DNA from 3 places in the Belliella marina genome. Region 1 is predicted to be linked to each of the others. Evidence: riboswitches for the same ligand, from Rfam matches in the RefSeq annotation. Region 1 holds a riboswitch; each other region holds the start of a gene.
What was found. A riboswitch is a leader RNA that binds a small molecule or an ion and turns the genes downstream of it on or off. The one in region 1 is predicted to bind cobalamin.
Positions count from the first base shown of each region.

Region 1 (10,726 bases):
ATCCATTACGAAAACAATAAAAACAAACTCCATCCGGTGATATTGGCTACTGAGATGCACGAGCGCTTGGTAAGTATCCATCCATTTATAGATGGTAATGGCCGGACAAGTAGATTGGTAATGAACCTTTTGCTTATGAAGCATGGATTTTCTTTGGCTAATCTCAAGGGGGATCTGAATTCCAAGTTGCAATATTATAAAGCGTTGGAAGAAGTCCAGGTAAACAACAATCCAGAGGTGTTTTATCACTTGGTGATTGATGCAGTCCGGAGTTCTCTCGAAAGTCATTTGGAAATGGCAGGTTAGCGGGTGTCTTTTTATGGTTTTTCTTCCGAATAAGACACCTGTTCATATTTTAATAACCTGGCAGGTCTCAAATAAACTGCTTTGAATTCTCATGCGTATTTTGGGTTACATCACATTTTCTTACGGTTTGTGAAACCCTACTTGATAAGGCAAGCACTTTTAGAAAATAAAAACCAATAACAAGATAATTGCCATAATAACAGCCACTACTGTATAAACAGGGTTTCTACGCGGAAATTCAAAAGCACATATTGGGCAAAAAACCGCATTTTTATCTACTTCCATAGCACAGGAAGGGCATTCCTTTGTTTTCATGTTCGGGAACTCTCGTGAGTTAAAATTGATTAACAGTACAAGTAAATTAAAATATTATGAAAATAGAAATATGGTCAGATATCATGTGTCCTTTTTGTTATATAGGCAAAAGGAGACTGGAAGCTGCATTGGAGGATTTTGAGTATAAGGATCATGTTAAGATTGAGTGGAAAAGCTTTCTCTTGAACCCTGATATGAAAACAGACCCATCGAAATCTACTTTGGAGTATTTGTCGGAAACCAAAGGCTGGTCCATGGAGCAAACCCAGCAAATCACAAATCAGGTAGTGGAAATGGCTGAGCAGGAAGGGCTGGTTTACCACATGGACAAAACAGTAGTCGCCAATGCCAAAAATGCCCATCGCTTATTGCAACTTTCCAAAACTTTGGGGAAAGGTGATGCAATGAAAGAGAGGTTGTTGAAGGCTTATTTCACCGAAGGGAAGAATATAGATGATATGGAGACCTTACTATCCTTGGCTACAGAAGTGGGGCTTGAGAGGGATCGTGTATTGGCTTGTTTGGAATCTGATGAGTTTACTGATAAGGTAGAAAAGGATATACAGGAATCCCGCCAAATCGGCGTCAGGGGAGTCCCATTCTTTGTGTTGGACAGGAAATTTGGGATATCGGGTGCACAGCCAAAAGAAACGTTTGAAGAGACCCTCAACAAAGCGTGGAGTGATTTTGTCAAAGAAAATCCAATCCTGGAATTTGCCAAAGGAGTGGATGGAGCTGCATGTGATATTGATGGGAACTGTGATTAATCCGGCTTTGCCATTTAGTATTTGAGAGCGAAACCTGATCGGTATTTAATGTTTCACACTGGGGGAAAATCCCTTGCCTTTCAGATTTTCATAGTTGAACAGAATTTAGAAATAGTTGGCAAATAAAAATACAGCTCAAACAGAATTATATTCTGTGATTGTTCTGAATCAATCTATAAGCTGGCTAAATTTAGGAAGTTTGATTTAAATCTTAGCCAAACTGCTAGGAGGTAATGGGTTTTTGCTAGTTTTGCAGGATTGAAGTTCTTTACTATAATTCTACATCATCCGGAATTGGTTATGCTTAGCTGTGTATTAAAAGGGAATCGTGTGTAAATCACGAACTGTCGCGCAACTGTAAGTAACATTCCAAAGGTTTTTATCCCAGTATGTCCACTGTTCTTTGAAGTAAAGAATGGGAAGGATGGTAAAAGCTGTTACAAGTCAGGAGACCTGCCTATTTCGATATGACGATGCTTTCGCGAATTGAAGCTTTTAGTCAAGTGTGATTCAAATTCCATCAATGTCTTTTTGGCATTTCATAGGTCTTTGATCCAAAGTGATTTACCGATTTTGGTTTTTCATTCAAAGGAAAAGTATGCCTGATTCGTCACGTTGTATGTTTCCAGCACTTTTCTATCTTCTTCTTTCCCAAAAGCATTCTTGATTTATTGTGATGAGCTTTTAACCTATTTATTTCAAACAAATAAAGTTAAAAGACCATGCAAACGCATAATCTTGGCTATCCGCGAATTGGTAGTCAGCGAGAATTGAAAAAGTCCTGTGAAAACTATTGGGCAGGCAAAATCACCAGGCAGGAGCTGTTTCATAAAGGAAATGAAATCAAGCTGGCAAACTGGACATTACAGAAAGAAAGCGGGATAGATTTGATTCCATCCAATGATTTTTCCTACTATGACCAGGTTTTGGATATGGCTTTCAGTGTTGGGGTAATCCCGGAGCGATACCATTCGGTGATTTTTGATAAAAACAACTCAGAGATAGATCTTTATTTTGCGATGGCTAGGGGATACCAAGCCAATGGATTGGATATCAAAGCTATGGAAATGACAAAGTGGTTTGATACCAACTACCACTATATTGTTCCAGAGTTTAAGAAAAATCAAGAGTTCAAGCTTTTTTCTTCGAAAATAGTGCAGGAGTTTGCGGAAGCCAAACTGGCTGGTTTCAAAACCAAACCTGTTATTTTGGGACCTGTGTCATTTCTTTTGTTGGGAAAAGAAAAAGAAGAGGGGTTTGAGAGAATAGATTTACTTAGAAACCTACTCCCTGTTTATTTCCAAATAATAGATAAACTTATTGAGCATGGGGTAGAATGGATTCAGTTTGATGAGCCATTTTTGGCAATGGATCTTTCTGCAAAGGAAAAAGAAGCCTTCCAGAGTGTATATTCCCAAATCAGAAAGAGATATCCTCACCTGAAAACAATGGTGGCGTCATATTTTGGGGGATTGCTTGATAATCTGAGCATTGCCACCTCACTTCCAATCTGCTGTCTTCACGTTGATTTGGTTCGTTGTCCAGATCAGTTGGAGGATTTATTGGTAAACAAACCTGCGAATCTTTCCATTTCATTGGGTGTGGTCGATGGGAGAAATATTTGGAAAAACGATTACAAAAAATCTTTGACCTTGATTCAAAAGGCATTGGAAAAGGTTGATTCAGAGAAACTATTCATCGCTCCTTCCTGCTCCATGCTTCATTCACCATGTGATTTGGATAGTGAAGTGAAATTGGACGAAGGGATCAAGTCTTGGTTGTCTTTTGCAAAGCAAAAACTGGCAGAGGTGGCTGACCTGAAGCAATTGGCTGAACTTGGGGATGTTGAAAGATTGATAGGCGAGGGTGCCATCCAAAGTGAATTGCTAAGTGCTTATCAAGAAAACCAAAAAGCAGTTTCGGACAGGGCAAGTTCTGGCTTAATCCATAAAAGTGAAGTCAAAGAGCGCCTTGGGAATGTAAAGGAGTCTGATTTTGAAAGAACCAGTGTTTTTCAAGACAGGAAGACGAAGCAATCTGAATTGCTTAAATTACCTTTGTATCCAACCACAACCATTGGTTCATTTCCACAAACCAAAGATATCAGAAAGGTAAGGGCTGATTTCAAAAACGGAAGGATCAGTGAGCAGGAATATGAACAGTTTATCAAAGACGAAACCGAGAGGACGATCAGGATCCAGGAAGAAATTGGTCTGGATGTATTGGTTCATGGAGAGTTTGAACGGAATGACATGGTTGAGTATTTTGGAGAGCGATTGCATGGATTTGCTTTTACACAATTTGGATGGGTCCAAAGTTATGGAAGCCGCTGTGTGAAGCCACCGATCATCTATGGCGATGTGTACCGCTCTGAACCCATGACTGTTTTTTGGTCAAAGTTTGCACAATCCCTAACCAAAAAATTTGTAAAGGGAATGTTGACAGGTCCTGTTACGATTCTTCAATGGTCTTTTGTTCGGGATGACCAGCCTAGAAGTATTACTTGCAATCAGATAGCATTAGCGATTAGGGATGAGGTAATTGACTTAGAGAAAGGTGACATTAGAATCATACAGATTGATGAGCCTGCATTGAGGGAAGGCTTGCCGATCAGGAAGAAAGATTGGGAAGAATACCTTGGCTGGGCTATCAATGCATTCAAACTATCGGCGAGTGGGGTGGATGACAATACACAGATCCATACACATATGTGCTATTCGGAGTTCAATGATATTATTGGACATATTGCCAACCTTGATGCCGATGTGATTACGATCGAATGCTCAAGGTCACAAATGGAGCTGTTGGATGCTTTTGCGGATTTCAAGTATCCGAATGAAATCGGACCGGGGGTTTATGATATCCATGCACCAAGGGTTCCGTCAAGTACAGAGATTATCGAATTGTTGCAGAAAGCTACGGATGTCATTCCAGCAGAGCAGATTTGGGTCAACCCAGATTGTGGATTGAAGACCAGACAATGGGAAGAAACCCACAAGTCACTCGTTGAGATGGTATTGGCAGCAAAAGCAATGAGGGAAATTAAGGTTTTTGCATAATTTGAAAAAGCCACTTCAATTGGATCGACAAGTCATTTTAATTATGGCTTGTTGATCTAATTTTACAGAAAGTGAAATTGGATTGACCTGAAATAGTAAAAGAAGAAATGGAAAAGAGAAAGTCACCATTATGGTGTTGGGATGTGATTTCACTTCAGAGCAAGTTGATGTCAGGTGAATTGAGAAAGCGCCATGAATGTCGGATACTCAAAGAGCTTTCTCAGCGATTTGGGTGGGATTTTGATTGGGATGTTTTATTCAGAGAATCCTATGAAGCCATCGTGTTGACTGATATCAATCAAAGAATCATTTGGGTCAGTGATGGTTTTAAAGAGATGACTGGGTATCCGAGATCATTTGCAATTGGAAAGAAACCAAGTTTTCTCCAAGGTGAGGAGACTTTGGAAACTACACGTGTCGAGATTCGGGAAAAAATCAAACTTGGAAACACATTTACTATTACCATAGTCAATTATAAGAAAGACCAAACACCGTACAAGTGTGAAGTTACAATCCATCCGCTTATGAATGAAAATAAAGAAACAGTTGCATTTGCAGCATTTGAATCAGAAGTAATATGAGTATAGAAGAAAGAATCCAACTATCGGAAACACATATATTCAAAGCAGTATTTCCCAATACCACAAACCATTATGGGACTTTGTTTGGCGGCACGGCAATGCAGTTGATGGATGAAGTTGCGTTCATTACCGCCACTCGTTTTTGCCGGCAAAGGGTAGTAACGGTCAGCAGTGATAGGATTGATTTTACGCAACCTATTCCGGAAGGTACTTTTGTAGAACTGGTTGGGAGGGTATCCTCGATTGGGAATACAAGTCTGAAAGTCAATGTCGAAATTTACATTGAAGAGATGTATGATACCCGACGGGAAAAAGCTGTAACCGGGGTATTCACTTTTGTAGCTGTGGATCAAAACAAAAAGCCAATCAGTATTGTCTAAATAAGGATTGGCTTGAAGTGTATGTATGTTAGGAAGAACTTTATGGGCTATGTGCCCATAATTTTTGAATCAATGAGTCCCATAAACTCTCATTCGGATTTTGTAAACAGATTCTGATGCAGTGATAAAGAGTGTTTTTCTATCAGGTCCTGCAAAAGTCACATTTGCTGTCCATTTTTCAGGTACTGGGATATGTCCAATTTCCTCCGATTTTTTGTTGTAGATTTTCACTCCATCTGCACCAGTCACGTATAGGTTGCCTCTGAAATCTATCGTCATACCATCGGAGCCTCTTTCTAAGTAAACCTCCTTATTTGCCAAATACCCATCTTCTATGATGTCGTATTTGAATATTTTTTTTGCCCCTGGGTCAGCTACATAGAGCGTTTTACCATCTGGTGTACCTATTATTCCGTTTGGTCTTTCAAGTTTTTCATCCACTCTGATGAATTGCAACCTGTTAGACGAAAGAAAGTATAGATGTTCCCCATCCTGCAGTGATTCTGGATCCCTGGTCCAATAATCCCTTTTGTACAATGGATCTGTTATGTACATATCACCATTTGGTGTAATGAATAAGTCGTTTGGGCCATTCAGTTTTTTGCCTTGGTAGCTCTCTATCAATACGGTTTTATTCCCTTCAGGATCTATGGACCAAAGCTGGTTATCCATATCTGCACAAGCAATCAGGTTTCCTTCTTTATCAAAAAACATCCCATTGGATCTTCCCGCATTCTCCATGAAAACCTCTGTTTTTCCCGTGAAGAAGGACCATTTTATAATCCTGTCATTTGGTTGGTCAGAAAAATACACATCGCCCAAACGACTGACTGCAGGACCTTCTGTGAAACTGAAATCCCCTTCGATTTTTTCCAAAACGGCATTTTTTTCAATCAAATTCTTTTTATCTACTATTTGCCCTTGGCTTTTTCCAAAGAATGAAAATGCACAAAGTGTGAGAATTAACAATTTATTAGTCATACTAAATATTTTGGGGATTTATAGAATTTGAAATGAAACAGCAAGTTAATGGACTTTCTTGAAAATTTCTAATACTGTAAAGGGTAGGAGAGCTTTAATTTGATTAACAGCTTTGGGTACAAAGGTTCGTAAGGGATGTTTTTAATAAAGGCCAGTCCAGAAAATACTCAGAGTATCCATGTATTGTATGTGGTAAAGACGACAAAAATCTGTTTTGCCGCTAAGGGGCGCCAAGGTTCGCAAAGAAAATTTTTCAGACAACTAGTCCCTTCAAAAAAAACTTTGCGTACCCTAGGGCACTTTGCGGCAGAAGAATCTCCAAAATTTATGTTAACCGCAATGGGAGCAAAGGTTCGCAAGGGATGTTTTTTAAGATCAACCCAAAACAGACTTTGCGTGCCCTGGTGTTCTTTGCGGCAAAATACGCTAAAAATTTGGCTGACAGCTAAGGGGCGCCAAGGTTCGCAAAGAAAATTTTTCAGACAACTAGTCCCTTCAAAAAAAACTTTGCGTACCCTAGGGCACTTTGCGACAGAAGAACTCCCCAAATTTATGTTAACCGCAAGGGGCGCAAAGGTTCGCAAGGGACGTTTTTTAAGATCAACCCAAAACAGACAGCGCCCTTAGCGGCAATAAAAAAATAGGATTAATCTATCCTATCCATCACTACCACGATTTTTTTGAGTTTTGGGGAGTAATCTAATCTGCTGATATCTCCATAGCCATCCAGTTTTACTTCACCGATTTTTTTCCACGATGTATCGCTAGATTTTCTTACGAAAATTTCCTTGCCACGAGAGGTCAGCAAATAGTTCTTGTCAATCCATATAAAATCTTCTTTCTTCTCTAAGGTATTGCCATAAGTAACTTTTACTTTCTTTTCCAAATCAAATCCATTGATATTGAATGATTCTGTTTCAGTCTCCCGAGATCTATTATTTTTGTCAATGTAGCTGATTTCACTGGATTTGGGTCTTTTGCGGACTGTCCTCCCAATGTTTTGACTGATGGTCAATATATCGTCTTTGCTGTATGGATATACCAGTGAATTGGGGTCTCCCAAAACAAACATGGCAGCTCTATTGTCATACCAGTCATAATATCCTACAGGTAAAATGTCGTCATAAAGTAATTCGGGTTCCCCAAAATTGGTAGGATACAGCCATAGCCTTTGTTTGCCACTTTCTTCCACGGTTACGGCTGACACATACAGTCCACAGTCCGTTATTCTTGGGGAGTATTCGTTTTGGTTTGGCGTTTTTGTGAGATTGGTGAATTTGTTGTTTTCAAAATTGTAGATGATAATATCAAAATTCCCTTTTTCATCTCCTGAGGAAAATGCCAATTGCTTGTCATTGATAAAACTGGGCTGGTTATCGTAGCCTTTCCGGTCTGTAATCTTGACTTCACTGCCTGGGATCATTTCTATTTTTCCACCTGATTTGCGAACGTCAATGGCTATGATGTCCGTAGAATTTTGGGAATATCCATTTAGTTTGATTAAGAGAACCAAAAATAGGAGTAGGCAATTTTTCTTGATCATATTCATGTGTGAAATTCGAAAAACTAAAGTACAAAATGAAACCTAGAAGTAGGAGGGATATTTGGGAAATCGTTTTTTGAGATCATAGTTCTATGCAGTTTAGATAGGAAATGAAACCTGTCAGATTTATATCTTTTATGTTCTTTTTCGCCAAATAAGATACCTGTCTAATTCTATGTGGAAAACCTGGCTAGTCATAATAAAAACGGTATTGAATATTAAATTTGAAGGCTATCCTCAACCAGTAATGTTCATTATCGAACGTTTTTTTGTCCGTTTATAACAGGTTTTATATGGTGAACAGGCAAATTGGCTTCAAAATGGACTTTTTTACTCTTGGCATTCTTTTCGTACTTTTCCGGTCAAATGAAAAAGTTAATAACATCGATCAGAAAATTACCGCTAGAACTCATCTTTTGGATTGCTGCATTGATTGGCATCCTGAGGATTGATCCATATGACGCACACCATTTCAGTCTATGTCCATTGGATAACCTTGGGATCTCTTGGTGTCCTGGATGCGGATTGGGTAGGGCGATGAGTCTTTTGACTAGAGGTGATTTTCAAGCTTCATGGTCTATGCACCCATTGGCAATGTTTGCTTTCGCTGTTATTATCTACAGAATATTTGAATTAATCAGAAACAAAAAAACAACTAAACACTATGGCTAATGTATTAAGACATCTTCCGGAATTGGAAGGTATGGAATTAGGTTATATCCAAGGGATATTGAAAAACATGGATGATGATCAAGCAAATCTTTTTGCGCAGGTTTACAGAGCAAGAAGAAAGGACAATCAAATGGTTTTGATTCTTTGTCTGCTTGGATTCTTTGGTTTTGCAGGATTGCACAGGTTTATTCTTGGTCAGATAGGATTGGGGATTTTGTATATATTGACAGTAGGTTTGTGTTTTATAGGTACGATTGTAGATTTGATCAATTACAAAAGCCTTGCCTATGAATACAATATTCGAGTGGCACATGAAACGCTTTCAATGATGTCCAATGGCAATTTCCAGGCACCTCAAACAAACGATACCAATGCTTAAAAATGTATATGTAGTACTGCTTTTCTTCGGAATGGCAGTACTTTCTACTTCTTGCGATGCCCAAGGACCAATGGTCATCCATGAATATGATGAGACTTTTTCCGATATCAAGGAAATCGAAGTTTCGGGTAAGTACTTGGAAGTATCTTATGAAGGATCAGAAAATTCCTCCAATGTTTATCTAAACTCCTATTTGGAAGTCCCGGAAAGCAGTGGTTTGGATCTGGAGTTCAGAAAATCTGGCTCTAAGCTTATCATTGAAGTAACCGGTGATTCAGGTTCAATAAATTTCTTCAATATGGGGATGAGTAGAGGAGGGTTTATTAGCCTTACAGGACCGGAGAATATGAAATTAAACATTACAAACAACTCAGGTTCTGTCGATGTGAAGTATGTAAAACATGATGTGATTGACTTGAAAGTCAATTCAGGTTCTATCAAAGCATTGGCTTTGGATGTAGAAAACATAAAGCTAAAAGCTTCTTCGGGAAGTATCAGGGCAGAAGGTCTTACAGGAGAAGTGTCTGCACAAGTCAATTCTGGAAGTATTACATTGAAGGAAGTTTTGGGAAATGTTGATGCACAGGCATCTTCGGGTAGTCTGAAGCTGGAAGATGTAGAAGGAATTGTCAATGGGAAAGTCAACTCCGGCTCCATGAGATTTGATCGTATTGGTACTTTGGGTGACTTGACAGTGAGTTCGGGAAGCATCAACGCGACAAATTCCGGTTTGGGTGGACAAACCAATCTTAAATCGAGTTCAGGAAGCATCAAAGTCCAAACTCCTTCTGATCTATCCAAATTCAACTTTAGTTTATCAGCAAATAGTGGATCCGTAAAAGTAGGAGACTCAAGTGGATCAAAAAAACTTGATATTGATAATTCCAGTGATGTAACAGTTCATGGAAAAGCAAGTAGCGGAAGTATCAAGATATTCAATTGATTTGGTTTTAACCGCAAGGGGCACAGAGGTACGCAAAGATTTATTTTCTTTAGGATTGATTCATTATAAAAATCCTCTTTGCGTACCCTTGCGTTCATTGTGGTAAATTTTTCATTATAATCTTTTAGCCAATTGGAATGCTAACTTTTTTTGAAATCCATAGAGACAGAATTGATGCAATATCTAATTCCACCTTTATCCTTTGGACCATCAGGAAAACGATGTCCCAAGTGTCCGCCGCATTTTGCACAGAGTATTTCTTCCCGAATCATCATATGGGAATAATCCATCTTGACATCAATCGCTGAAGGGGAAACTGGCTCGGTAAATGCAGGCCAGCCACATCCACTGTCATATTTTGCAGAGGAATGGAATATTTCATTGCCACATCCCTTGCATTCATATATTCCTGTATCCTTATTCAGATAATATTTTCCCGTATTTGGTCTTTCCGTACCTTTTTCCCTGAGAACCCTATAGCTTTCTTCATCAAGTTCGGCTTTCCATTCTGATTCTGGCTTATCTATTGGATAGTATTTTTTCATGGTTTTGATCTTTGTAATCTTCCTTATAGAACAACATAAATTGACATAAGTTCTACCTAATTTGTTTTGGAGTAAAAAGCATGTTTCCCTTAGGCTTGTTTTTAATCTGGGATTCATTCATCAATTGTGGTCTGTATCTACCAGTTGCAAACAGTTCTGCTTGATCGCTGTAATATGGGCTAAACAAATTCCCACTTTGTCCTGTAGGCAAAACTGATTCTGAGGATTCCACATTTGCAAAATCTAGGATGATCC
Region 1 is NZ_JBHUHR010000045.1:176,734-187,459, forward strand. Features, by position in the region: gene ACFSKL_RS17740 (Fic family protein) at 1-306, shown strand, start outside; gene ACFSKL_RS17745 (DsbA family oxidoreductase) at 678-1,388, shown strand; cobalamin riboswitch at 1,667-1,863, shown strand; gene metE (5-methyltetrahydropteroyltriglutamate--homocysteine S-methyltransferase) at 2,111-4,447, shown strand; gene ACFSKL_RS17755 (PAS domain-containing protein) at 4,555-5,028, shown strand; gene ACFSKL_RS17760 (acyl-CoA thioesterase) at 5,025-5,408, shown strand; gene ACFSKL_RS17765 (SMP-30/gluconolactonase/LRE family protein) at 5,478-6,389, opposite strand; gene ACFSKL_RS17770 (TolB family protein) at 7,036-7,932, opposite strand; gene ACFSKL_RS17775 (DUF2752 domain-containing protein) at 8,299-8,604, shown strand; gene ACFSKL_RS17780 (TM2 domain-containing protein) at 8,597-8,983, shown strand; gene ACFSKL_RS17785 (DUF4097 family beta strand repeat-containing protein) at 8,976-9,926, shown strand; gene msrB (peptide-methionine (R)-S-oxide reductase MsrB) at 10,067-10,471, opposite strand; gene ACFSKL_RS17795 (penicillin acylase family protein) at 10,524-10,726, opposite strand, start outside.

Region 2 (10,726 bases), on a different contig from region 1:
CGCATATATGGTTGGATTGGGGATGTCATTGATGTATTTGCGGTTTTGGCAACCCTTTTCGGATTGGCAACGTCCTTGGGCTTGGGTGTCAAGCAGGTTGGGGCAGGGATTGCTTTTCTCACTGACTTGGAAAACACTGTCTGGCTACAGGTTGGTCTTATCGCCGGTATTACTTTGATAGCCACACTGTCAGTTGTGTCTGGAGTGGACAAAGGTGTGAAGAGACTCAGTGAGTGGAATATCCGTATCGCAGCTACCTTATTGGTTTTTATTCTGATAGTAGGGCCGACTTTGTTTATTTTTCGCTCTACCATACAAAACATTGGCAATTACCTAACGAGTATCATCCAGGTTTCCACTTGGACTGAAGCTTATCGAGACCAAGGTTGGCAAGGAGATTGGACAGTTTTCTATTGGGCCTGGTGGATTTCATGGTCACCATTTGTAGGCATGTTTATAGCACGTGTTTCCAAGGGACGTACTATCCGTGAATTTATTACAGGAGTACTCCTGATCCCTAGTTTTCTAACCTTCTTCTGGTTGAGTGCAATGGGTGGCAGTGCAATATTCCTGGATTTACACCGTGAGGGTAGTGTATTGGCTGATAACATTATCAAAGATGAGGCTACAGCGCTCTTTGTCTTCTTGGGTGAGTTTCCGCTGACTACTATTGGATCCATTGTGGGGATAATATTGATAGCATCCTTCTTTGTGACTTCTTCTGATTCCGGCTCATTGGTAATCGATAGCATAACTGCCGGGGGAAAACTTGATGCTCCCGTAGCGCAGCGGATATTCTGGGCAATTGCTGAAGGTGCTGTAGCAGCAGTACTGTTAATAGGGGGTGGCTTGAAAGCCTTACAGACTGCCACCATCACTACCGGACTTCCCTTTCTGTTTATTTTGGTGGTGATGGCATATGCCTTGAGAAAGGGACTCCAGCAGGAATTTGCAAAACAGCAAATCCTTAGCCAAGAGAAAAGCCGAAAAAATTATGAGACAAAATTGGCTGAAGTTGTTTGGAATAATATCCAAAAGCGAAACCAAACCAATAAGCCAGGTTCTTCCGATAAAAAATGATTGATATGAAATACAAAATCGAACGTATAGCTCTTTTGGCTGATCTCAGCTCGATGGATGAGCTATTGCTGATGTACATCAAAAAACTTGATAGTCTGTTTGATTTCAAACAGTTGGACATCATTCATTGGTTAGAAATTGAGGATTTGCCTCCTGGTCTGCGTGAGACCTTAGCATCCCAAGGGCGCAATTTGACAGATATTCTATCTGAAGAATTGGCTGAGAAGGTCGAAAGTCAGTTTGGACCAGACAATGCATCAATACATATCCATATACGGCAGGAAAAAACGGTGAGCGAATTTATTGCGCATATTGATTCTGTATCCTATGACCTCATGATGCTAGGCAAAAAAGGCTATTATGATGGTTCGGGTACTTTGAGTTCCAAGCTTGTGCGTTTGAGCAAAACCCCCTGTTTGTTTATCCCTGAAATGGCACGTCCAAACTTTGATGCCATTTTAGCTCCCATCGATTTCTCCAAGTATAGTCCACTGGTTGTAGAAATGGCAGCTGCCTTGGCTAAACAAGCAGATTCATCCCTGGAATTGCTGCATGTAATCAAATTGTCAATGCAGTTTTTCCCTTATATCAAAGACCCAAAGGATATCAAAGTGGAGTTGCAAAAAAAATCCCAGGAGAAATTTAAGCTACTGAAAAAGAAGGTTGGGGAAGTTCCTGATTGCACCATGCTATTTGGTGGAGACGAGCATGTCAGCAAAACGATTTATGATTATGCTTTGGGTAAAGGCGTGGGGCTTATAGTCCTTGGACGAAAAGGCAATAATGATGATAGTGATTTCCTCATGGGGTCAGTAGCTGAGCGCTTGGTCGCCAATGACAAATCCCTGCCGGTGTTGGTAATGAATCAATAATAGTATTTGGATCTTCAATGGGACATGCCATCGAAAAAATGCTCTGTAAAAAGATAACCATTCATAAGTAGGGTTCTCCTTTGCGTCTTCGAATCTTTGTGGCAAAATATTCAAAATCGCCCCAAAGATTCGAAGATGTAAAGTTTATTGTGGACATACGCTTCTTTGCCAGTAGTCCTATAAACCAACTTCAACAAAGGAGCTATCCAGTCTGTTGACTGTTAACCGTTGACATTCGTGCGCCGTGGCGTAGTTGACGATTATTCACAATGACACCAGTAGTTAAACTATGCATATGAAATCAAGCAACTAGGCCAGGGTCGTGTGTCACAGGACTATACTGTCCTTTTTCATCTGGTTTTTGATGGCAGCATTGATGGTTGCTTCCCATTTTTTGACCAATATAGGCTCTCCAACCAGATCTGAGAATTTATCACCATCAAAAAAAACCAAATCGCCAATGCTTTTACCATGGTTGTTGATCAATTGTAGCTGTAGGCCATCGACAACTTTTCTGCTGTTTCCTTTCGGACCAACCATACGGGATGATTCTACGACCTTGACTATTTTCACTTCATCCAGATAAATGATTTTGGGATCCATTTCATCTAAATCACCAATATAGATCAGCTTATTCTGATGGGCATCCAAACCTACAAAATATTGATTTCTCCAGAGATCTTGGATGTCTATGTTTAATCCATGACTTTTTGACAGTGCTGTAATTTTATTTGTTCTGTCGGATTTTTCTTTTTTGACCTTTCGTTGGTTTACATAAAAGGGAATAGCAAATGCTACCATGGCGGCCGCAGCCATGGCTATGGAAATAATATCTATATCAAACATAATAATATGGTTTTTGGCAAATACTTTTCTTGCCATTTTAAGAATATAATAGGATAAGATGTCACATATTATTTTGATCCAGAATCAAAACATACGTGAACTTTAGCCAGTATTGGCTATTATACCTTCAAGCAATGAATTCTGGCTTAAAAGCAATAAAAATGGTGTTTTACCAAAAGAAATGTGTGGGGAATTTTATCTCTTTGATGCCAAAAACCAGCTCTATATGCTGACTGGTTTTAAAAATTGAATTGACATAGTTTTCAAAATGAAAGGTGTAAATAGCATTGATTCTGCCATATAACCAATCACCTAAAAATGATGCTTTTGAAGTGACAACCACCAATTGGTCTATGCCGGAAATCAAGGGTAGGTCTCCCGCAAATTCCACTATTTGGGAATTGGAAATATATGTTGATGAATCTCCTGAATCTGAATTATCCGAAACTTGGAAGTACGGCAATACCAGTCCATGGAACATCAATGAGATGCTTAGCGTAATCCCTAAAAATTGCTTTAGAAAATCAGTCATTGTTCGGATTTATGAAGATCATTTTGCAAATATCAAATTGCATACCAGTATTTGAATTGTCCAGGGGTATTTTATCTGTTGTATGGAGTTTCATTTACCCAGCGAAACCCACGATTGATAAGCAGGTAATCAGTCTTCACTTTTCGTTTGGCATTGACCAAGTATTGATTGTTACCAATCTTTGTTTCCATCTTATAACTTCCATCTTCCAATTCTGAAATATAGAAGGAATATGGATCTTCTTGCTCATGATTTTCAATAAAATTGATTTCACCTTCATTCCAAATGTTTTCTATTGTGTAGTATTTTTTGGATTTCGATTTGTTTAAGGTCATGATTGTTTTTCCCTGGATAATTATTTTATCCCAGTGGGCAGTTTCTGCAACATCCGGTTTATCCTCAATCCCAAAAGATATGACTTCATACACACCTTCCCATTCATTCAGATAGGTTCGATAGGATTGGCTGGATACGTGGCCAATGATCAAACTTAAGGGGATTAAACCTACCAAAACTACCTTAAGTACTATATAACTCCATTTTTTTCGCTTTTTAGTCAAGTCATATTCAATTGGCTTGAGACTTACTTCCTCGTGAAGGAAGAAGAAGGATACCAAAGTTTTCAATCTCGGAAGGGCAATCAATACTGAGAAGAAAAGAAGGTGTCCGGAAAAGAGTTTGACAGGCACGTCGAAGGAAAGATTGACGAAGAAAATATTGGTACATACAGCGATCGAAACCAATGCGCCAAGAATGGCTGTTCTTCTAAACAACAATAAAAAACCAGCCAAAACTTCAGAAAATCCCATAAAACCCTTATAAAGATCTGAATAGCCAAAAAATCTCCAAGCTAGGCCCATTGGAGATGATTCTCCATAGGTAGCTTCCAGTGCCATCAGGCTAGGACTTGGAAACTGGCCGTGCAAAAATTTGATAACACCATATGATATCAAAGTGAGCCCTACAAAATAGCGGGCATAAATCAGCATCTTTGCGTAGAATCCCACAAGTTTCTCCTTGTTCTTGGAGAATATCAGCAGTATGATCGTGATAAGAACAGCCAACAAAGAATAACTCAAAAGGGATATGTAATCCAAAGTAGTGTCTCCACTTCCATTAATTTCAATGTGGTTTAGCTCTTGAAAACCAAGTAGATACTTGCCAACATAAAGATTCAGATTGGCTTTGGCAAAGCCAATATATTTGCTGAAATACTCATATGTATAAGGGATATAATCTGCCGGAAATGGAAAACAATAGATTAGCACGTACAAACCCAAAAAGGTCTTCAATCCCAAAGAAAGTTGTCTATTTAGCTCATTCATAGATAGGAGGTATGTTTCTCCAAATTAAAAAAATAATTTGGGAGAATCCTTCTTAAAAAATCTAAACGGTCAAAAAGACAAAATAAACTTGTCACTCAATATCATTGGCAACCACATTGATGCTCATTGTTTCGTAATATGAGCTTGTCCAAGTCCCCTCCAAATCATAAGATGCCCCAGATACTTTTTCGATTACCCGTGCCAAAAACTTCACTTTGATTTCTTTGAGGTGGACAGTCCCTTCGTAGATAAGTTCGGTATTTGGTGTTAATGTATAGCTTTCCGTAGTTTCTATGGATAAAGGGAATTCATAAATGGTCGTGTCAAGCAAAACTTCTTGGCCACCTCCCACATAAAAATAACCTTCCTGATTTCCATGATATCGGGGAGCCATCAGATAGTGCTCTCCAAGATTCATTTCCAAAAAGAATTCGGGCTGGTCAAACTCAAACTTTGATGTGCCCATGATTCCTTCAAGGGGATTGATTTCAATTGGTATAGGATTGTCCCCCTCATTCCTGAAAGTCTGTTGTGGGAGTTCAAATTCCACCAAATTGTCCTCATCCTGCTCGATATGTTTCCACTTCATGTCTGCCAATTCATAGGATTTTACAGGCTCATCAATCTCATCCATACTGTTGCAGGCAAAAATTGAAATAGCAATTATCAAAGAAGAAATAGATGTAAAACGGTTTTTCATAATTGAAATAACGGTAGAGATGGTATTTAGTTTTGGGGTTTGGAAAAAAATTGACTTTTTAAGTTTTAGACTAAAAATATCTTTGATTTTGAAAACTTATTTTTTGTTTCCCGTTAAGAAGATTAAGATTTTAAACATTGAGAACCATGCAGAACTACCTTAAAAAGTGCTTAGCCTTCATTTTTATGCTACCTTTTCTTTTTAGTTGCACCACACATTACATTTCCCAATGGCAAAACTATGACAAAGAGAATGTATTGGCAGATGACGGGAATTTGATGATGAAAAATGACACGATTGGTGTTTCACACGCGTTCAACAGTACTGATGGTACAGTCTTGGTTCGAATAGAAAACTATTCGCAAAACCCAATGCTCATTAATTTGACAAAATCAGCACTTACGATCAATGGGAAGACTTTCGGTTACGTGGATGGAAAATCTACCGTCAGAGGTTGGTTAGACACTTTTGGTTCAGCAGATGGAGGTCAATTCGGATCATTTGGTGGAGAAATTGCAGGAAAGACCAATACTTTGTTTGTTCCACCACATTCCTATGTGGAAGGATCATTTGCGAACATCCAACCGGAAGTCAGAAAAATCGTTGGAGATGGATTTCAAGGAAATAGGGTTGATTATCCTTTGTTTGATACTCCAGCCAGCACCACGCTTTCATTCTATGAAGACACCAATTCCCCCATGAAGTTGAGCAGTTTCATCAATTATTCCTTGATAGACGAGGACAATAGACCAATTTCCACCAAAGTTGTCAACCAAAACTTCTATATGTCAGGTTTTTTTGAAGTGAAAAATATGGGCAACATGGAGCTGAACCGAAATTTGCTTACCAGGGAAGATTTGGGGAGTTATTCCATTTCCAGAGGACATGGTGCGGGGGTGGTCCTATTTTTGGCAGGATTAGTAGGCTTGGTAGTAGTTTTGGCAGATTTGGTCGATGAAGAATAGTCCTTAAAGTATAAAGAATAGATCAGATTCAAATTGAACCACAATTCTATATTGTGTATTATTCTTATAGAAAAAGCCATTCATGTCTCACATAATAAGATCAATAGAAAAGGGCGTTTTCTCCAAAACCAGAAAGGTTTTAGGAAAATCTATCTAGGAAAAATATGTATAATTGGAATTGATATCAATCTTTGGCAGTAATTTCTGACTCGGCTATTTCGCTTTCTTCAATGACTTTTCCAAGATCAACACCTCCTCTAAACAAAAGCATGCCACCAGCGATTCCAAGTGGATAGTTTTTGCTTTGTAAACCGTGAACAAGAAGGTAAGCCCCCGAAAAGATGGATACTGCAGGCTCTATACTTTTCAATCCTTTTCTGATGTTGATAAAAATCATTTTTGCCAAAGATGCCATATTCAATTTGTTTATATGAATAATAAATTATGTATATCCGCTTTCTTACCAGTAGCCACACAAAATGATAAGTTTTAAATCAATTTATGTACTGATAACTTAATGACTGATAGCTAATAACGATTATCCTATTGAACCATATCTTTAATTTAGATTCTGGTGTTATTGAGGGAAATCGTGTAATAAATTAAAATTTTCACACCTAAAGTGAAAGAATATAGGATTTAAATTGCAAATATCCTGCCTAATTATTCCCAAAATGAACATTATTCCAAACTATTTTTCATTGCTTGGTCTCTATTTGATTTTTAAGAATAGCCAGTATGACGGTAACCATAGTTGAGAGCTATTCACGGATTTGACTAGATCGAACAAACCCATTGGATACTTCCATTTCAAGATTCTGCAAAGTCAGGATACCAGAAGAGCAATGCAATTCAGTATTGAAATTGAAGTTTTTAAACAAAATATTTCATTATAACGAAATACGATCTACCTTCGCAGCCGAATTGGTTTCCTATCAGACATAGTCAGGTAGGGATTAAACTGGAATCCGGTGCAAATCCGGAACTGTCCCGCAGCTGTAAGCTCATCATGCTATCTCCAAGTTTTAATGGTCACTTTCTGTTTTCACAGATGGGAAGGCCGGAAGGTAGTGAGTAAGTCAGAATACTTGCCAATTGGATAAATTATTCACGCTTTCGGGGATTGAAGCTTGAAAACAAATGCACTTGTGTGCTATCTATTTGATTTCAAAGTATTTCGTTGAAAGCTATTTGGTCCTAACAAATAGTTTTGATGAGCAAAATTGAACTTATTCCTTTTGGGGATTGGTGCAGGTATTTCTTTATCTTTTCTGTAATGCTTTTAGGCATGTGCTATGCAGGGGAAATTTATGCCCAAAAGCAAAATGCTGGATTGGATACCGGAAAGGTACATGATTTAGATGAAGTAGCAGTACGATCGGAACGCTATAAGCTTGATTTGGAATCACCCACGCCAACCCAAGTTTTGAGCGGAAAGGATATCGAGAAGCTGAACAGCTTTTCGGTCGCTGATGCTATTCGATACTTCACAGGAGTGCAGCTGAAGGATTATGGTGGGATAGGAGGGCTCAAAACCATCAATGTCAGAAGCCTTGGAAGTGCACACACAAGTGTTTTCTATGACGGGGTGATTATTGGCAACGCACAGAATGGCCAGGTTGATTTGGGCAAATTCTCACTTGACAACATTGAAGCCATTGAGCTTTTTAATGGCCAAAAGTCTTCGATCTTCCAACCTGCCAAAGGATTCTTTGCGTCAAATACACTTTTTTTGCAAAGCAGAAAGCCTGTTTTTTCTGGGAATGCAAAATCAAACACCAAACTTTCCCTAAAAACCGGATCTTTTGGATTGTTCAACCCATCGGTGCTTTATGAACAGCGGTTGTCGGATAGGCTGTCTTTAGCCAGCAATATTGAATATGTTACGGCGCATGGCGAATACAAGTACAGGTACAAAAAAGAAGGGGGATACGATACCACTGCCATTCGGCAAAATGGGGATATCAATTCATTCCGAGGTGAATTAACACTTTTTCAACAATTCAAATCTGGTGGTAAGGCTAGTTACAAAGCTTATTTTTACCAATCAGAGAGAGGACTCCCCGGTGCCATCGTGGCTAATATTTTCAGCCATTACCAACGTTTGTGGGATAGGAATTTCTTTGTCCAGGGACAAATACAAAAATCCCTATTCGAAAATCACGAAATGTTGCTGAATGTCAAATACAGCCATGATTACAACCGCTATGTGGATCCAAATTATCAAACTACCAAAGGTGCTTTGGATAACCATTACCGGCAAAGCGGCATTTATGGCTCATTGGTCAACCTGTATGCCATAAAGTCATGGTGGGATGTTTCCCTCGCCACAGACTTTAGCTACAATAGCCTTGATGCCAATCTGTATAGATTTGCCTATCCTACGCGCTTTTCTACTTACTTGGCATTTTCCAGTGCCATGCATTGGGATCGCTTGGAAATTCAGGCAAACCTCTTGGGGGCATACATAGTGGATGAGGTTGAACATTATCGGGGGACTGGCAATGAAAGTGTTTTTTGTCCAGTAGTTTCCATGTCATTCCAGCCATTTGAAAATTACGAAACATTTCGATTGCGGGGCTTTTATAAGGAGTCTTTCAGAATGCCTACCTTCAATGATTTGTACTATACTTTTGTAGGCAACACATTTTTGGAGCCTGAGTTTACAAAGCAGTATAATGCTGGATTTGCTTGGTATCATGAACCCAAAGCTGGTTTTGGCAAATCTATAAAGGTTCAGGCAGATGCCTATTACAACCTTGTGACTGATATGATCATAGCTGTCCCATCAGCAAACCTGTTCAGGTGGACTATGACCAATCTAGGCATGGTGGAAATCAAAGGTTTGGATGTCAGCACCAACATAGGGATGGAGCTTCCGAAAGATGTACTCTTCGATCTGGGATTTAATTATACTTTTCAACATGCCACAGACATCACATCAGGAAGTACAGTATATGGAGACCAAATCCCATATACACCAGTACACAGTGGATCGATCACGGCATCTACAAATTATAAGGATTGGCTGATAAATTACAGCTTTATCTATACTGGTGAGCGCTACAGCCAAAAAGCCAACATCCGAGTCAACCATGTGCAACCTTGGTACACCAGTGATCTGGGCTTGTCCTGGAACAAAACACTGGGAAAATACCACTGCAACCTTGGTCTGGAAGCAAACAACCTTTTCAACCAATACTATGATGTGGTTTTGAATTTCCCGATGCCTGGCAGAAACTATCGATTAAAACTAACTATAAATGTGTAAAATGAAAAAGTACATGAAAACAGTGTATTATCCAATATTGCTATTGGCAATATTAACGTCAAGCTGCCGTGATGATGAAGGCATCAATCCAGTAGATGTCGATGAGCTTCCGGAACAGGAATCCCTGATCGTGAAAGGTTTGTACCTGCTCAATGAAGGTAATATGAACATGAACAAGGCTTCTTTGGATTATTATGATTATGAATCAGGTACCTATAGCAGAAATATCTATGAAGCGGCCAACCCAACTGCCACTTTAGGCTTGGGTGATGTGGGAAATGATATTGGGATATATGGATCCAAAATGTATGCGGTGATCAATGCTTCGAACAAGGTTGAGGTAATGAATGTCTCCGATGCCAAGAGAGTGGCTGTTTTGGATGTCAAAAACTGCAGATATGTCACTTTTGATGGGGCATATGCCTATGTAAGTGCCTACGATGGTGAAACCTCACTTGGTGTAGACAAGCCAAATGGGTTTGTCGCCAAGTTTGACACAGTCAATTTCGAAATGATCAGCAAAGTTGAGGTTGGGAGGCAACCTGAGGAAATGGCTGTTTCGAATGGAAAACTTTATGTCGCCAATTCAGGAGGTTACAGTCCCCCAGATTATGAGAATATGCTTTCGGTAATCGACTTGGGATCATTCAAAGTGATCAAAGAAATCGAAGTTGCCATCAACCTCAGTCGGGTCAAAGCAGATGGCCATGGCAATATCTATGTGAGTTCCAGAGGGGATTACTTTGAAAATCCATCCAGCTTATTTGTGGTAAATACCATTACCGATCAGGTCACCAACCATTTTGAATTGGCTTGCTCCAACCTTACGATCAGTGGAGATACAGCTTATGTGATTGGATCTGAATTCAGCTATGTAACTGGAGATTGGGACATCAACTATTCTATGATCAACACTCAGACCAAAGAGGTTCTGACTGACCCATTTGTCTCCCAAGACTTGATAGACAAGATAAAAACACCTTATGGGGTTGCTGTAGATCCGATGTCAGGCTATGTCTATATCACGGATGTAGGTGATTATGTATCGCCAGGAAGACTGTACGCTTATGACCCAAAAACAAAAAGTACACTATTTGAACAGGTTACGGGTGATATCCCAGCCCATTTCGCATTT
Region 2 is NZ_JBHUHR010000039.1:135,254-145,979, forward strand. Features, by position in the region: gene ACFSKL_RS14480 (BCCT family transporter) at 1-1,080, shown strand, start outside; gene ACFSKL_RS14485 (universal stress protein) at 1,086-1,952, shown strand; gene ACFSKL_RS14490 (hypothetical protein) at 2,280-2,834, opposite strand; gene ACFSKL_RS14495 (hypothetical protein) at 2,968-3,330, opposite strand; gene ACFSKL_RS14500 (hypothetical protein) at 3,402-4,655, opposite strand; gene ACFSKL_RS14505 (hypothetical protein) at 4,747-5,355, opposite strand; gene ACFSKL_RS14510 (hypothetical protein) at 5,502-6,320, shown strand; gene ACFSKL_RS14515 (hypothetical protein) at 6,505-6,735, opposite strand; cobalamin riboswitch at 7,229-7,430, shown strand; gene ACFSKL_RS14520 (TonB-dependent receptor plug domain-containing protein) at 7,534-9,591, shown strand; gene ACFSKL_RS14525 (YncE family protein) at 9,593-10,726, shown strand, end outside.
Region 2: another riboswitch for cobalamin. It lies ahead of ACFSKL_RS14520 (TonB-dependent receptor plug domain-containing protein); the one in region 1 lies ahead of metE (5-methyltetrahydropteroyltriglutamate--homocysteine S-methyltransferase).

Region 3 (10,726 bases), on a different contig from region 1:
CAATTAAATTGATACCAAGATTAATCGTGGGCTTTATAACCTTAGTCCTTTTTTTCTATGACAAAACTTTAGCCAGATATTTTATTTTCCCAACACTCATAATTATGGGATTAATTGAGCTAGCCATGAAAAAAAGACAAAAAAATCAAGGCTGAATTTCATTGAGAAATTCTTTTTAGGATAGTTTCTTGGATTTCAAACCTGGGAAGGGAAATCTTCGAATGATTTTAATCCGATTATTCCTGAATTAACATCCGTGGTTACTGACCAACAGGTGTTAGACTCCTAACAATATAGGGTATTTTAAAAAAAAACAATTACGAAAACCTTAGCCAACTTTAAGTCACAAATGCTTTCCTATTCGATGATTATTACTTAAAAATCGGACCAAGTAGAACATTTCTTGATCTTGTCTATAACTATTGACGAACACGTACCAAGTTGTATTCTTATTTCTCTTGAAAGAAGTATAATGCATTCCTTTTCCATACTTTTCGAAATACTCTGGCGCAAGTTTTTTGGATTTATTCGGTAAATCTTTTTCGATTTCGGCAAAAAGATCATCAGCATAACGGTATGCATCTTCGAAAAAGCCGAAGTACTCCTTTTCATAAAGAATTAATGACAACTCTTCAAAGTATGCCCTGATTTCAGGAAGGAAGAGCACTGTCATTTATGATAGATTTTTTTCAAATCCTCCTCTATACCTTTCATTAGTTCACTTTTTGTGATCCCTTTATGAAAATCTTCAGGTAATTCATGCTCCTCACCCGACTCCCTCAATCCAAGTACTTGCGCAAGCAAGGTGTCTACTAGATTGTTCAAGCTTCGATTTTCTTTTTTTGCAAGGTACTCAAGCTTTTCTCTGACTGAGTCACTAAGCCTTAGTGATGTTGTTTTTCTTTTAGATGTGTTCATTTGTGTTTATTTGTATTCATTCGTGTTACAAATATACATTTTTTACTTTAATGGATTAAATCTAAGCTTTATGACCTTAGCCCTTTTTTTCTATGACAAAACTTTGGCTAGATATTTTATTTTCCCAGCACTTATAATTATGGGGTTAGTTGAACTGGTTATGAAAAAAAGACAAAAAAATCAAAGGTGAAATTTCTTTGAGAATTTCACTTTTTAGATCACTCATATCATACCTTTGTATTGGCTATTTTACAAATCGTAATTAACAAATAGGGGGATTTCTAATCACTACAGACTGATTTACCCACTCCAAAGGGGCGTAGCCCTGATATCTTAAATTCCTTAGAAACAATATTCGGCTAAAGCCAATAGGCATGAATCAATATCTATAGGGATGGGCTGAAGCACCATCCCAATTGAGGGAATATTTTTGTTTAATTACTGGTCTTTAAAAGTTCACTTACGTCAGCTAAAAAGTGTTTTTTTTAGAGTCATTTAGAGATTTGAAATTTCCAGTATTTTCATATTAAGTTTTATAACACAGTTGAATTATGAAAAATAACAGGTTGTTTGCCATTGTTTGTGCTCTTTTAATCATTGCCACATTAGTTAGTCTTCAATATGATATTTTGGACCATGATGGGCATTATTTGTTTTTAATACCTGCATTGTTGTCACTTTGGCCACTTATCTTTCCCAAGAGGAATAAATAATGAAATTATTTTTCAAAGGTATTGGCACGAACTGTTTTTGATAAGTATAAGTAGAAAGGGGCGATAGCCCTGTAATCTTCGTAGATAATGAATATGTAGCCAATCCTATCGGGGCGTAGCCCTGATATCTTAAATTCCATTAGAAACAATATTCGGCTAAAGCCAATAGGCATGAATCAATATCTATAGGGATGGGCTGAAGCACCATCCCAATTCAAAGAACATGTCCCCTATATCAATACATAGAAAAGAAATTCGGCTAAGACCAATAAAAAGGAACAAAAATTCATCAGTATAGGCTAAAGTACCATCCCAATTCAAAGGAATTCCTTCAGTAGGGTTCCCTCCTGCTGAATTCCCTCCTGCTTCAGCTGGAGGATTAGGATAATGACAAAGATTGAAAAAAAATCATACCAACTCTGCAAACCAAAATTTCTTCTCAACCTCCTTGCCATCTTCTGTCTTGAAATGATAAGATTTGCTGATAGTCTGTTTTTTGCTGATAGCTATAGGTTGCTGAAAAATTGGGCCATCATAACAAAAAGTATGGAACTCACCGTTTTCTCCACAAGGGTCTATTTTGTCAGGTAAGCTTTTAAGAAAGTCCAAATTAAACACTTCGCCTACCCATTTTTCTTCTATCAAATTGGCATCTGCCGCACAGATCAATGTTTGAAAACCAGTTGCAATAAAATCCCTTGCAGTTTGGGCAGTATCTTTCTTCCAAAGTGGAAAAATAGCGTTGAAGCCTCTTTTGGAAAGTTGTTGTTCTCGATAAGCTTTCAGGTCTTCCAGATAAATGTCCCCATAGGCAATGGTTTCTATTCCCTCTGTTTTGAGGGTGTCGAGATAGGAATTGATGGCTGTTTCATATTCCTTGTTGTCACCACTTGCAGGGTAGTAGATCTTATCAAGCGTCATTCCGATAGATTCTGCTTGTTTTTCTACGAGGGATTCATGGATGCCATGCATGCCCACCCTTCGGCTTTCTTCGCCGAAGGTGGTATGCAACCTACTTACTTCAAATCGGGGATCATTCATCAGTTCCCAGAGGGCAAAAGCACTGTCTTTGCCCCCTGACCAACTCATGGAAATCTTGATTTTTTTCATTTATCTTCTAAATATAAAACCTGATGGAGCTGCTCCTGAGGTTATTTTCTTTACTTCTTCACCATTTTGGTTGATGACCATGACAGTACCAGATCCTTGGAATCCGTTGTTGTCTGCAACATAGACGTATTTGTCAACTTTGTCATATCCTATACCATAAAATCTACTTCCTTCAAAGAAATTGGCATTGATGACTTGACCTGAAGAAATGGAGATTTTACTTACCAAGTTATTGCTGCCATCTCTTGTGATAATATATGCTTCACCATTCTCACCAAGGGCAATATTTGAAGTTGGGTTAGCAATGCTTATTTCTGTTGTATTGCTGATACTGTAGTCACTTTTGTTGATTTCGTGGAAAAACACCGTGTTTGAATTTCTGGAAAAAAGGAGCAATTTTCCGTCAAACTCCAAGAATTCGGCAGGGGTACCTGGGATTTCAATGCTTTTACTTATAGCATCGTCTCCGATTCCCAACACATCGATTTTTCTGGCGGCAGTACATGCGATAAGGATGTCATTGTTGATCCTATATAATTTTTCAGGACGACTGGAGGTTTCTATTTTTTCCACAACATCACCGCCCATTTTATCATTGACGATTGCTATATATGATTCTGGATTTGCCCAGCTATCATCATAAGGACCATGGTCAGCGATGTATATTTTGTTGTCTGCTACTATGGCAGATCTTGGCTGGATCAATTCAGGGTTTTCATTGTCTTCTGTATTTCCACCTACAGAACCCAAGCTCTTAAAGGTAATCTTATCGACAATTTCAACTTTCCCAGTATTGGCAACAAGGTAAAAGTAATCTTCGAATTCAACAATGTCCTGTATTATTCCTGCAAAAGGTCTACTGTTTACTTTTTCAAAAATATTCTGTTGGACGTCTCCTGTGTTGAAGTTGTAATGGCTGATATCTCCGTCACGGGAACTGAAGTTTCCTTCATTGATGATCAATAATCCCTTCTCATATTCGCCCAAAGGACGCTCGTCTCTACTGCTGTCACAAGAGTAGATGAACAATGAAAGGGCGAACAAATAGCCTAATAGTCTAAAATTTTTCATAGTGTTAAATTAATATTGATTAGATAATTTCTTCCAGGCATGGCTCTTAGTCTGAGAACCTGGTAGTCGTTGTTTGTAATATTGTTTACTTGAAAGCCTATGGCTGCTTTTATTTTTGGGATGAATTCAAGTTTTTTGCTAAATCCTACATCCAAAATCCCATAAGGCAGTACAGATGAAATATTGTCCGTATTGACATACCTTTCACCGATCCAGTGCGAATTGATAAATGCGGAGTTGGTTTTGTAGGCAAGCCGAAGATTCCCCTGTGCTTTATGCTTGGGAGTATAGGGAAGTTGGTTTCCTTTTGACCTGTCATTCTCAGATATGGTTTTGAGGATCGTGGCAAGGGTGTAATTGTAACTGCCATTGAATTCAACTTGGAATTGATCAAAGGACTTCGTCACAGTGGCGAAGTATTCCAAGCCTTGGTTTCTCACTTCCCTGATATTTTCTGGACTCCAAAAACCTCCTCTTGGTAGCCAAACAATCCAATTGTCCACCCACATGCTGTATAGGTTGATTTGGTTGCTTAGTCTGAATCCATTGCTTGTATATTCTTGTTTGAATCCGAGCTCGGCACTGATACTCTCCTCTGATTCTATGTCTGGATTCCCTCCCGGTACCCAAAATCTATCATTCAGGGTTGGGATTTTGAAACTCCTCGATACAGAAGCATGGGTGCTCAAGTTGTTTTTGTCATTTTTGAAAAATGTCCATTCCGAACCAATACTTGGGGTGAATGGGGCAAGATCACCATCGTAGATCAATTGTCTTAGATTGAAAGAAAACGCAAGATCCGATTGGGGAATGTAATTGACTGATTGGTAAAGTTCAATTCTATTGTCGGTGGCTTCGTAGCTGCTCAGATTCCCTCTTACATGATTGAATCTGACTCCTGATTTTGATTTGACTTTGGAAGAAATATTCCAATCCACATCAGTTGATAGCAGGTATTGGGAGGTTTTGTTGCTGCCACCATTGAAATTCAATTCATCTAGTATGACTCCTGTTTTGATGTTCCAGACAGTAGTAGAGGAGAATCTGTTATAGTCAACTACAGCCCGGAAATTTCTGTCTATCTGATGATCTCTGTCATTGGAACCCATGACCGGTTGGATTTGCCTGTCAGTATGATTCCACCAAATAGATGTACTGAGTTGCTGATGCTCGCTGAGATTCCAAGCCAAATCCTGCATAGCACCGATTTGCTCAATTTCAGCATTTTTTTGTCTCTCCTCCGGACTTCCTGCTCTTGCCAGGTTGTTGAATTTGAAGTTGTTTTTTGAGAAATTCCTATAAACCCGAGATCTGGTTGAGAAATTTTTGTTCGAATATGCATATTCAACTTGCTGATTCCATCTGCCAAAACTTCCCAGCGTACTGAGGATTTTGGTTTGGTGTCCTTTGTTGAAGTTGTTTTTGTTGTTGAGGTGAATGGCTCCGCCGATGGCGTCTGACCCGTACAGTGCCCCGCTGCTGCCATAATGTACGGTAGCTTCATCAAATCCACCTACTGGCAATATCGAAAAATCTGCCTGCCCAAGCGATGGACTGTTGATAGGGAGGCCATTCCAAAAGACAGCATTGTGGCCCGCAGAAGTGCCTCTCATCGTCAGCGATGCTAGCATCCCCGGACCATATTGTCTGAGGAACAATCCGGTTCTTTGTTGCAGCAACTCTGCCAAGGCTTGCCCATTGAAATCTTCCAAATCCCTTGAATTCAAGGTTTGTAGTGTTTGCCCAAAGCTGTATTTCTCAAGTGGGGCAGAGTAAACTTCCACCAGTTTCAGCTCCACCGTATCTTGGGGAGCCAATAAAGAAGTTTCTACTCCAATCGAAAATGAAGTAGCACATAAGAGGCTTAGAAATAGCAATGCCTTTGAAATTAAATAATGAAAACCGATTATTTAATTCAAGTCATTCGTGGAATAAAATTGAGAGAATGGATCATGTCACAAAAACGGAAGATTCTTCAAGTAGAACAGGAGAATTGTGGAATACCAGCTTCTGAAACATTTTCTTTTCATCTCAGCCTTTCACCCGAAAGCTTTGAATTTGATTAGAAGAGGCAGGTCTCCTGGCTTCCTTGAACTTACCGGCCTTCTCGTCCTCTCCCGATAGTGACCGGGACGAACAATGGCAATGGAGGAGGTAAGTTGCTTTCCCGAAAGCGATCGGGAAGAGGTTACAGTTGCGGGGACAGCATCGGTGTTTCACCGAATTCCCATTTAATCCCGAGAGCCTGAAAAAGGATCGAGAACCAATTCTGGGTGCAAACATACGCAATCGCGCTTAATGTATTCAAATATTCTTTGGAATTGTTGGCAGATTTTTGGGTTTAGGCTGGGAATGATTTGGTATGTTTAATTTTTCAGCTTTTTATTTCAAATTGACTAAAAACCATTCCCGTTTGTATCTTTGGAGCGAAATACTTTCAAAACGCGAAAAAAATGCGATATATCACACTTCTGAAATCAGAATTTATTACTCTTGTTTTCTTGTTGGTTTTTGTTTCCTGTGGACAAAAAAAGAATGTTAAAATAGAGAGTAAAGATTTTTTTAAAAACTCCTACGCTACAGGTTTTCAGGTTTTTAATGGGGAAGGTTTTTGGATTTTGGAAGTGACGCAGGCGTTCCCAGGGGAGCATGAGCCATTTAGGTATTTGGTGATGGAGAATGGGAAAGTTGCTCGCCCAGAAGGGGTTTTTGATGCAGTAGTTACTTTGCCTATTGACAAGGTCGTTTTGACATCGACTACCCAAATTCCGCATTTGGATTTGTTGGATTGCACAGAAAAACTGGCTGGATTTCCCAACTTAAACTTAATTTCTTCAAAAAAAGCAAGGGAGCGAATCAGCGCTGGATTGGTAGAAGATCTTGGTTCGGGGGCACAATCCAATGTGGAAATGATGATCGATTTGGAGCCTGATTGGGTGATGATTTCTACTATGGGTGAAGATCTGAAAAATTTGGAGCTTCTGAAAACAGCGGGTGTACCGGCAGTGATCAATGGGGAGTATGTAGAACAGCACCCGTTGGGAAGGGCAGAGTGGATAAAATTCACAGGGGTTTTGCTGGGCAAATACGAGGAGTCCAAAGTTGTGTTTGAAGAGATAGAGCATGAATATTTGGAGGCTTTGGCTTTGGTTTCTGTGATATCAGATGATACCAAGCCTTCAGTGATGGCAGGAGTGATGTACAAAGATATCTGGTATGTTCCTGGCAATGATTCCTGGGGAGCACAGCTTCTGACGGCCGCTGGAGGAAAGTATATCTTCGAAGAGCAATCAGGAATTGGCAGTGCCCAGCTCAATTATGAATATGTCTTGGATAAAGCGCAAGAAGCAGATTACTGGCTTGGGGCTTCTGATTTTGTTACATTGGAAGCAATGAAAGGTGCGGATAGGAGGTATGCGGATTTTGGGGCGTTCAAGAATGGGAATGTTTACTCTTATACCTCCAAAAAAGGGGAGACAGGAGGGATAGAATATTTTGAATTGGGGTATATGAGACCTGATTTGATCCTGAAGGACTTGATCAAAATCCTTCATCCTAGTGTTCTGCCTGAGTATTCTTTATATTTTTACTCAAAACTGAATGAAAAATAAGCCGAATTATTTCCTTCTGTTTGTACTTGGGACCATAAGCTGTGTGCTGGTTTTTTTGGTGAATTTAAGCATAGGATCTGTAAGCATTCCTGTGTCTGAAATCGGCATGAGTTTTTTCGGAAATGAGTTTAGCAGAAAATCTTGGGAAATAATCGTGTTTGGCTACAGGATTCCAAAAGCATTTACGGCAGTTTTGGCGGGGATCACCTTATCCGTGAGTGGGCTACAGATGCAGACTTTTTTCAGAAACCCATTGGCTGGACCATTTGTGCTGGGAATTAGTTCTGGGGCAGGGTTGGGAGTTGCCTTGTTGGTAATGGCAGGGTCTGCTTTTGGGCTAAGCTTTTTCTCCGGGGGATTTGGATTGTGGGCAGTGGTATTTGCAGCTTCGATCGGGGCTATTTTGGTACTTCTGCTGATGAGTTTGACAGCCTGGAGGGTGAAGGATAGCATGACATTGCTGATTGTTGGCTTGATGTTCGGTAGCTTGGCTGGTGCGATAGTATCAGTATTGTCATATTTCAGCGATGCCAATCAGCTGAAAGTATACACTGTCTGGTCGATGGGGAGCTTGGGAAGTACCCATTCAGGGCAATTGGAATTGTTTTTCTTTGCAAGCGTGTTGGGGATCATCCCCGTCCTTATTTTTATAAAATCATACAACGCCATGCTGCTCGGCGAAGCTTATGCAAAAAGTATGGGTGTCAATATCCATCGTTTAAGATGGGCGATGATCATCAGCACTGGGATATTGGCGGGATCGGCAACAGCCTTTTGTGGACCGATTGCGTTTATTGGGATAGCGGTACCGCATATGGCTAGGTTGGTTTTCAAAACTGGAGACCACCGCATTCTTTTCCCTGCATCTGCCTTGATGGGAGCAATCGTATTGTTGATCTGTGATGCCATCAGCCAGATCCCAGGGTCTGCACAGACACTTCCAATCAATGCGGTGACATCTTTGGTAGGTGCGCCGATGGTGATTTGGTTGATTTTGAAAAGGAATTTCAGCAAAGAGTTTTAAGAATATGGGATTGGAAGCGAGGAGAATCATATTGAAATCAAAAGGCTTGAAACTTGGGTACAAAAAACAAGGTGAAGAGACTGTAGTTGCAGAAGATATAGCATTTGAGCTGAAAAAAGGTGCATTGACCTGTTTGCTGGGACCAAATGGGGTAGGTAAATCGACTTTGATAAAAACAATAATGGGTCAGTTGCCGGTACTCCAAGGGACGGTATTTTTGGAAGGGAAACCTCTTGAAAATTTTCCCCAAAAAGAATTGTCAAAAAAAATCGCGGTCGTCCTTACGGACAAAGTGAGTTTGGGGAATGTGACGGTATATCAACTCGTGTCACTTGGGAGAATTCCACATACTACTTGGCTGGGGAGTATGTCTGGTTTGGACCATGCGAAGGTGGAAAAGGCAATTGAAGTAACACAAATCGCATATTTGAAAGATAAAGTTTTGAGCGAGTTGAGTGATGGGCAGCTTCAAAAAGTCATGATCGCACGTGCTTTGGCGCAGGATGGGGAGATATTGATTTTGGATGAACCTACAGCCCATTTGGATCTGATCAATCGCTTTGAGATTATGCATTTACTCAGGGAGATTGCCCAGAAAGAGCAGAAAGCTGTTTTGGTTGTTACCCATGATTTGGATATTGCGATTGAGACAGCAGATGAATTTTGGTTGATGCAGTGTGGTTTACCACTGGTATGCGGTAGTCCTGAGGACCTGATTGTGAGCAATAAGATCAATTTGCTCCTTCCAAATGACAGTTTGAAGTTTGATCTCTTGACTGGAAAAGTTCAGGAATCGAAAGCATATGATTATCCAAAAATCCTTGGTGAGGAGAAGTTGGTACGTTGGCTTAAGCTGGTCATCAGGAAAAACAAGTTGGTTTTTCCCAAAGACTTGGTTCATATTTCAATAGCCGAAAGTCCATTTTTGATATCCTTGATGTTAGAAAAAGAACCCCTTGAATTCACCACTTTTGAATCATTTTTGAGATATTTTTTATCTAATTGATTTCAGAATAATATTTCATAATTTTCCTCTTATTCATATAAATCGTTAGATTCAAGTAAGTTTTGCTTGTTGATTCATCTGTTGTTTTTGTGAATATGGATTTTCATTTAAAAAATAGCAGGATTTAGATTTGCTTGTTGTTTATATGGATTCTTATCGTGTACATATTGTCCCTTTTCGGTATTTGATGATTAGGCTAAACATAAGTTGTTTTTTATGTTGTCTGGTCGCGTTTACGTTATTTTTCGGGAGTTTATCGGCAAACCAAAATAAAATTGATAGTCTTTTACAGGAATTGGAAAAGGTGAAATTTGACACGAACAAAGTATGGGTTTATAGGGATTTGGCGTATTATCATTTAGAGGAACATTTGGATTCTTCTATCTATTACAGTCAACATGGATTCCTTTTGGCAAGTAGTATCAATTTTCACCAGGGAAAAATATGGAATTTATATCAAAAGGCACTGGCTCTTGAGTTTAGTGATCGGTTTTCGGATGCGATCGATACTTTTCAATTTGCATTGAGTCTTGCTGATCAGATTGGGGATAAAAAAAGTGTGGCTAAAATCAAGAATTCTATTGGTGCGGCATATTATTACCAGTCTGATTACACCAAATCAATTCAATTCTACCAAGAGGCGTTTTTACTCAGTGAGGAGATCAATTATTTTGAAGGAAAAGCCTATGCATTGAACAATTTGGGGATAATATACAGGCACAGGAGGGATTTTAGCAAAGCCTTAGAAACGTATCAAAAATCAAAAGATTTAAAATTATTGCTTCAGGATTCGGTGGGTGTTTTGAATTCCGAATACAATATGGGGATCTTGTATTCATTTTTAAATGATTATGAAAGGAGTCTTCAGGCATTCAACCGTGCTGAAAACTTAGCAATCCTTACTAAGGATAACAGAAATAAGGCAACGATCAAAATAGGTAAAGGTGCCGCTTTATACAATTTGGAAATGCTTGATGAGGCTTATATAAATTTGGAGGAGGGTCTTAAGGAGCTGAAACCCGGCAGTCCGCATGAGAAAATCGGAGCTTTGGCTTACTTCGGAATCCTTAAGATCAAAAAGGGCCTGGAAGATGCTGGACTTAAGGATTTGCTGTTGGCAGATGAAATGGTTCGTCAGACTGATCGCCTGGAATTGAAAAAGCAGGTTTCGAAAGAACTTGCCACAGCCTATGAGTTGATAGGCTCCCCTGATCTGGCAGTCAAATACTGGAGGCGGTACAATGAGGTAAATGATAGTATCAATACTGAACAA
Region 3 is NZ_JBHUHR010000046.1:88,255-98,980, forward strand. Features, by position in the region: gene ACFSKL_RS19410 (hypothetical protein) at 344-673, opposite strand; gene ACFSKL_RS19415 (hypothetical protein) at 670-918, opposite strand; gene ACFSKL_RS19420 (hypothetical protein) at 1,637-1,771, opposite strand; gene ACFSKL_RS19425 (Dph6-related ATP pyrophosphatase) at 2,040-2,741, opposite strand; gene ACFSKL_RS19430 (YncE family protein) at 2,742-3,812, opposite strand; gene ACFSKL_RS19435 (TonB-dependent receptor) at 3,809-5,689, opposite strand; cobalamin riboswitch at 5,866-6,095, opposite strand; gene ACFSKL_RS19440 (ABC transporter substrate-binding protein) at 6,266-7,423, shown strand; gene ACFSKL_RS19445 (iron chelate uptake ABC transporter family permease subunit) at 7,413-8,447, shown strand; gene ACFSKL_RS19450 (ABC transporter ATP-binding protein) at 8,452-9,453, shown strand; gene ACFSKL_RS19455 (tetratricopeptide repeat protein) at 9,758-10,726, shown strand, end outside.
Region 3: another riboswitch for cobalamin. It lies ahead of ACFSKL_RS19435 (TonB-dependent receptor); the one in region 1 lies ahead of metE (5-methyltetrahydropteroyltriglutamate--homocysteine S-methyltransferase).